DNA from 3 places in the Streptomyces sp. NBC_00464 genome. Region 1 is predicted to be linked to each of the others. Evidence: riboswitches for the same ligand, from Rfam matches in the RefSeq annotation. Region 1 holds a riboswitch; each other region holds the start of a gene.
The links. Region 1 has a riboswitch for S-adenosylmethionine ahead of thrC (threonine synthase). Riboswitches for the same ligand answer to the same signal wherever they lie in the genome.

Region 1 (2,197 bases):
AGGGCGTCGACGAGCAGGCCCAGCTCCACTCCGTAACCGACCGGGAAGGGCAGCCGCTCCAGGAGCGAGCGGCGCACGGCGTACTCGCCGCCCAGCGGCTGGACGAAGCCGGCCAGCTGCGGCCAGTGCAGATTGAGCAGCGGCCGGGCCACCAGCTCGGTCACACGACCGCCCTGACCTGCCGTGTTGCCGAGCGGGCGGTCGTACATCGCCTTGACGAACTGCACGTCCGGGTCGGTCAGCAGCGGGCCGACGATGCCGGAGACGAAGTCCGCCGAGAAGTCCTTCAGGTCCGCGTCGATGAAGCACACGATGTCGCCGCCGGTCACCAGGAGCGACCGCCAGAGCACCTCGCCCTTGCCGGGGGCGGCGGGGACGCGGGGGAGGATCGCGTCGCGGTGGACGACCCGGGCGCCCGCCCGGCGGGCGACCTCGGTGGTGGCGTCCGTCGAGCCGGAGTCGATCACCACGAGCTCGTCGACCAGCCGGACCTTCTCCATGAGCTCGCGCCGGATCGTCGTGACGATGTCCCCGACCGTCTCGGCCTCGTTCAGCGCAGGCAGCACCACACTCACGCCCGGCCCGTGCGCGCCGTTCCTGGCGTCCAGCAGACGGTCCAGCGGACGGTCGGCGGCTGACCAGGAACGCCTGGTCAGCCAGCGTTCGACCTCTTCCAGCACGGTCGATACTCCCTGTATGTGATCCATCTCGCGGTACGGACGACTATCTCAACAGTCCGGTGCTTCGGTTACAGTCTTGAACAACGCAGATGGCCGTCGCATGCCGGGGTCCGTCCGCCGATAAACGCCTGGATCCATGGTCCAGTGCCACAGCGCTCATCCAGAGGGACAGAGGGAACGGCCCGTTGAAGTCCCGGCAACCCTCCCGCCGACCGCGAGGTCAGGTGGGGAAGGTGCCAATTCCGTCTCGTGACGAAATGCGTCGCGAGGAAGATGAGGAGAAAGGGCCTCGCCATCATGGCTGTTGAGACTGTTGCAGCAAACACCGAATCTTCCGTGGACCTCGGTCCCGCCGCGGCGCTTTCCTGCCGCGAATGCGGAGAGCGATTCGCACTCGGTCCGATTTTCGCCTGCGCGTCCTGTTTCGGGCCGCTCGAAGTGGCGTACGACCTGCCGAGCGGCTCCCCGGACGAGCTGAAGAAGCGCATCGAGGCCGGACCCAACAACATCTGGCGCTACGCGCCGCTGCTGCCGGTCCCGTCCGATGTCGCGGACAAGCCCAACATCAACCCCGGCTTCACCAAGCTGGTCAAGGCCGACAACCTCGCCCGCGAGCTGGGCGTCACCGGCGGTCTGTACGTCAAGGACGACTCCGGCAACCCGACGCACTCCTTCAAGGACCGCGTCGTCGCGATCGCCGTCGAGGCCGCCCGCGCCTTCGGATTCACCACCCTGTCCTGCTCCTCCACCGGCAACCTCGCCGGCGCCGTCGGTGCCGCCGCCGCCCGTGCCGGTCTGCGCAGCTGCGTGTTCATCCCGCACGACCTGGAGCAGGGCAAGGTCGTCATGGCCGCTGTGTACGGCGGTGAGCTGGTCGGCATCGAGGGCAACTACGACGACGTCAACCGCTTCTGCTCCGAGCTCATCGGCGACCCGCTCGGCGAGGGCTGGGGCTTCGTCAACGTCAACCTGCGCCCGTACTACGGCGAAGGGTCCAAGACCCTCGCGTACGAGATCTGCGAGCAGCTCGGCTGGCGGCTGCCCGACCAGATCGTCATCCCGATCGCGTCCGGCTCCCAGCTCACGAAGATCGACAAGGGTCTCCAGGAGCTGATCAAGCTCGGCCTGGTCGAGGACAAGCCGTACAAGATCTTCGGCGCCCAGGCCGAGGGCTGCTCCCCGGTCTCCTCCGCCTTCAAGGCCGGTCACGACGTGGTGCGGCCGCAGAAGCCGAACACGATCGCCAAGTCCCTGGCGATCGGCAACCCGGCCGACGGCCCGTACGTCCTGGACATCGCCCGCCGCACCGGTGGCGCCGTCGACGACGTCAACGACGAGCAGGTCGTCGACGCGATCAAGCTGCTGGCCCGCACCGAGGGCATCTTCGCCGAGACCGCGGGCGGGGTGACGGTCGGCGTGACGAAGAAGCTGATCGAGGCCGGCCTGCTGGACCCGTCGCTCACCACCGTCGTCCTGAACACCGGTGACGGCCTCAAGACGCTGGACGCGGTGGCCGC
Region 2 (2,197 bases), 2.6 Mb from region 1:
GCGTCAATCTGGAACTGCCCCCGCAGCGTGTGGTGGAGGTGGCCGAGGAAGCGGGCATCACGTTCTGCTTCGCCGTGAAGTTCCACCCCGCCCTGCGGTACGCGGCGAAGGCCCGCGCGGAGCTCGGCGCGCCGACCACCTTCAACATCCTCGGGCCGCTCACCAACCCGGCCAAGGTGCGCTCGCAGGCGATCGGCGTCGCCGACCTGCGGATGGCGCCCATCGTCGCGGGCGTCCTCGCCGAGCGCGGCAACTCCGCACTCGTCTTCCGCGGCGACGACGGCCTCGACGAGCTGACCACCACCGCGACCTCCCGCGTCTGGGTCGCCAGGAACGGCGTGGTGCGCGAGGAGGCATTCGACCCTCGCGACGTCGGCATCGACCTGGTGCCGGTGGAGGCGCTGCGGGGCGCCGACGCCTCGTACAACGCCGATGTGGCCCGCCGGCTGCTCGCCGGGGAGACGGGCCCGGTACGGGACGCCGTCCTGCTCAACTCGGCGGCGGCGCTCGTCGCGCTGGACCCGGGGGAGGGCACGCTCACCGAGCAGCTCACCGCGGGGATGGCGAAGGCCGCCGAGTCCATCGACTCGGGCGCGGCAGCCGGGGCGCTGGAGAGATGGGTCGTGGCCAGCAACGCCTGAGAGTGCGGCGTACGGAATGTGAGGCAGGGCGCAGTCCAGATCATGGACTGCGCCTTGCGCGTTCTCGTAGGTATGGCAAGATGCTGCGCAGGTCATGAGTGACAGCGACTACGGCCCCGGCCCGCTGTCCGGCAACCCTCCGTCCGTGGCGGGGTGCCCCGGGTGAAGACCAGGCCGCAGGCAGCGAGGTCTGCGGCAAGCGCGGACCCCTCGACATCGTGAGATGTCCACCCGTGGGGTCCTGGTCCTCAGGGAGCCTCTTGTGAGCACGCGAATGCGATAGGGCTTTTCGGCCCTACTCCGCACACCCTCTTTCTTCCTTCCGTGCTGCCGCGTATCCGCAGGCACACGGAATTCGCCTGCCTGTTACGGGAGTTCGTCATGTCTGTCTTCACCGCTGCCACCGACCGGTCCATTTGTGCGCCGCTGCCCGTTCTGGGCAAGGATGTGACGGTTCCGCTGGTCACCGGCGGTGAGGTCACCTACGCCGCGCTGGACTACGCCGCCAGCGCTCCGGCCCTGCAGCGGGTGTGGGACGACGTGGCCGCGTACGCGCCGTACTACGGCAGCGTCCACCGTGGCGCCGGCTACCTCTCGCAGCTCTCCACGGACCTCTTCGAGTCCAGCCGCGTCACGGTCGCGGAGTTCCTCGGCTGCCGCGCCGACGACCAGGTGATCTTCACCCGGTCCACCACCGACTCGCTCAACCTGCTCGCCGCCGCACTGCCCGCCGACTGCCAGGTGTTCGTCTTCGAGACCGAGCACCACGCCTCGCTGCTGCCCTGGCGCGATGCCCGGGTGACGTACCTGAACGCCCCGCGCACTCCGGACGAGGCCGTCGAGACGCTGGAGCGGGCCCTCGCGGGCCGTGACCCCTACGGCCCCGCGCTGGTCTGCGTCACCGGCGCCTCCAACGTCACCGGCGAGCTGTGGCCGGTCAAGGAGCTCGCCGCCGCCGCGCATGCCCACGGCGCCAGGATCGTGCTGGACGCCGCCCAGCTCGCCCCGCACCACCCCGTCGACATCGCGGAGCTGGACGTCGACTGGGTCGCCTTCTCCGGCCACAAGCTGTACGCGCCGTTCGGCTCGGGCGTCCTCGCCGGCCGTTCCGACTGGCTGCGCGACGCCGAGCCCTACCTGGCGGGCGGCGGCGCCTCCCGTACGGTCGCCCGGCGCACCGACGGCGGAGTGGATGTCGCATGGCACACCACCGCCGCCCGCCACGAGGCCGGCTCGCCCAATGTCATCGGCGTCTACTCCATCGCCTCGGCCTGCAAGGCGCTCACCGAGGCCGGGTTCGACAGCCTGGTCGCCCGGGAGCAGCAGCTCGTCAGCGCGGTCCGGGCCGGACTCGCCGAGGTCCCCGAGGTCAAGGTGCTCTCGCTGTTCGGTGACGACGCCCCGCGGGTCGGCGTCATCTCCTTCGTGGTGGAGGGCTGGAACAGCTCGCACTTCGCCGCGGCGCTCTCCGCCGAGTACGGCATCGGGGTGCGTGACGGACTGTTCTGCGCCCACCCCCTCGTGCGCACCCTGCTCGGCAGCGACCCGCAGGACAT
Region 3 (2,197 bases), 2.9 Mb from region 1:
GCTCGCAGTGGCTGCGGATCTGGTGCGGATCGGCTCCTTCGAGGGCCGGCCCGACCATCCGGACGTGGCGCCGGTGCTCCTCCCCCGCGCTGAAGTAGATCGACGGCATGGGGCGCCCCACCATGGGCAGCAGCGGCCAGTCGTCGGGAATGTGCGGCCACTGGTTCCACAGGCCGACATCGCGCGGGAACAGTTCGCCGTCGCTGGTGACTTGATGGAGCTCGCGGTACCCGACGACCAGCCAGGCGGGGAACCCGCCCGGAAGTTCCACGGGGACGACGGGCCCGTGATCACGCCGCATGGTGCGGTAGACGGCCTGGGGTTCGGCCTGGAACCCGGGCCCGTCAAGTGGCACGGCCCCGGCGTGAGCAGGACAGCCCGGAGGCGGAGGAGAAGGAGGGGACGTCGGCGCGGGCTCGGCGGAAGAAGGGCGCGTCATGAGTCCTGACTCCTGTGGCGACAACTGCAAGCGTCACGATCATGCGATCAACGCATGGCCACTATAAGGATTTTATGTGACGCCGGAACTGTCAACGGCGGTCAATCCCACACCCTGAACGGAACAACGGGACGACATCTCACCACAATTGACGATCATCGCGATGTACCGCCCCGCGCAGGGCCGCTCTCGCACGCATCCCCGCCCCGGACGGAACCTCCCTCGCACAGATCTCCGCCCTGGAGAGCGACGTTGACCAGCCCGGCATCCCTCTCGCCGCCATCTCCGCCTTCGCCCTCCACCAGCTTCAGCGCATGCCAGCGCGCCAGCCAGTACACCCGTCCGCGGTGATCGGCGAGGGACTCCCGCAGCGCGCCAGGGGCATGCGTCCAGACCGCTGGAAGGTCACCCGCGTAATCGAAGGCGGGACGCAGTTCGACCCAGCCGTCGTCGCCGACGTCACCGGAGGTGAGCAGGACCTCGACGGCCTGCCCCGGCTCCTGCCGGCACTTCTTGGCGTGGATCCAGTGCACGCGGTGGCCCGCGGCAAAGCGGGAGCAGTCGTCGCTCCGCACGGAGTCGTTCTGAGCGAGATGACGCAGCATGGTGAGGTTCGCCTTCCGGGATGAGGACCCCGAGTGCCCTGCACCGCGGTCCGCTGTTCCCCGTACCCTGCGCACGGGGCAGGTCGTCACCCGGAGCACCCGCAGCGGAGCGGGGTGCCGTCCAGCAAGCCGGGGCTGTGCGCTGGAACTCATGACCCACCCACGACTCTAACCCACGCAAACGGCACGGCCCGACGGGTGGTCAGGAGTGCGCGGCGCCCGGCAACGGGCACCACGCAACCCCGGACCACCCGCCGGGACGAGGTCGCTCACCCGGTGACGAGACCCGGGTCGCTCGAACCGGCCCGGCCGGTCTCGACGTGTCCGGCGAAGCGCCGCAGGAAGGTGGCGTCCACGTCGGAGACGACGGTGATGTCGTACCAGTTCTTGCTCCCCCGCAGGTCAAGCTCGTGCTTCACGGTCGCGCCCGCACGGACCGCGAAGGTCTGCACCCCTCCCCCGTACCCGACGGCACTGCGTACGGTCAGACGCACGGTCGCCGAACCACCGTTGACGAAGGTCAGCTGAAGCCCACCGGTGGCGGCATCATGACGGGCGGTCACCTCCGGGCCCACTGCCTTGCCGTCTGCCCGGAAGGTGCGCAGGAATCCGTTGGGACCGTGGACGGTGAGGTCGGTCACGCCCTTGGAGTAGGCGGTGTTCCAGCTGTCCGACAGCGACTTGCCGGCCTCGGTGGTGTACGTCCAGGGCCCATCGGTGCGGTTCGCCGAGGTCACCAGGAACTGTGCCCCGGCGGCGGCGCCGCCGCTGAAGGTGAGGCGGTACTTGCCGGTGGCCGTATCGGCGGCACCGTCGACGACGGGCGCGTAGCGCAGCGGCCGGGTGGGCCGGGCCCCCTTCTCCTGCTTGGGCACGCTGCCGGTGGCGGGCGGCGCGGGGACGTAGTCGGGGTGCCGGAGGCGGTCCGGAGGCTCGTACGCATCGGTCGACGGAAGCGGGACGTCCGAGGTGTCCGTACGGCGGAAGTCGAAGGCTGAGGTGAGATCACCGCAGATGGCGCGCCGCCAGGGCGAGATGTTGGGCTCGTGCACACCGAAGCGCTGCTCCATGAAGCGGATCACGGAGGTGTGGTCGAAGACCTCGGAACACGCGAACCCGCCCGTGCTCCACGGGGAGACGACCAGCATGGGCA

Region 2: another riboswitch for S-adenosylmethionine. It lies ahead of OG912_RS26220 (aminotransferase class V-fold PLP-dependent enzyme); the one in region 1 lies ahead of thrC (threonine synthase).
Region 3: another riboswitch for S-adenosylmethionine. It lies ahead of OG912_RS01500 (hypothetical protein); the one in region 1 lies ahead of thrC (threonine synthase).

Annotation. Positions count from the first base shown of each region.
Region 1 is NZ_CP107899.1:3,247,333-3,249,529, reverse strand. Features, by position in the region: gene OG912_RS14385 (glucosyl-3-phosphoglycerate synthase) at 1-680, opposite strand, end outside; SAM riboswitch class I at 834-960, shown strand; gene thrC (threonine synthase) at 978-2,197, shown strand, end outside.
Region 2 is NZ_CP107899.1:5,829,328-5,831,524, forward strand. Features, by position in the region: gene trpD (anthranilate phosphoribosyltransferase) at 1-641, shown strand, start outside; SAM riboswitch class IV at 732-849, shown strand; gene OG912_RS26220 (aminotransferase class V-fold PLP-dependent enzyme) at 1,023-2,197, shown strand, end outside.
Region 3 is NZ_CP107899.1:344,181-346,377, forward strand. Features, by position in the region: gene OG912_RS01495 (cytochrome P450) at 1-439, opposite strand, end outside; gene OG912_RS01500 (hypothetical protein) at 595-1,044, opposite strand; SAM riboswitch class IV at 1,092-1,201, opposite strand; gene OG912_RS01505 (phosphocholine-specific phospholipase C) at 1,314-2,197, opposite strand, start outside.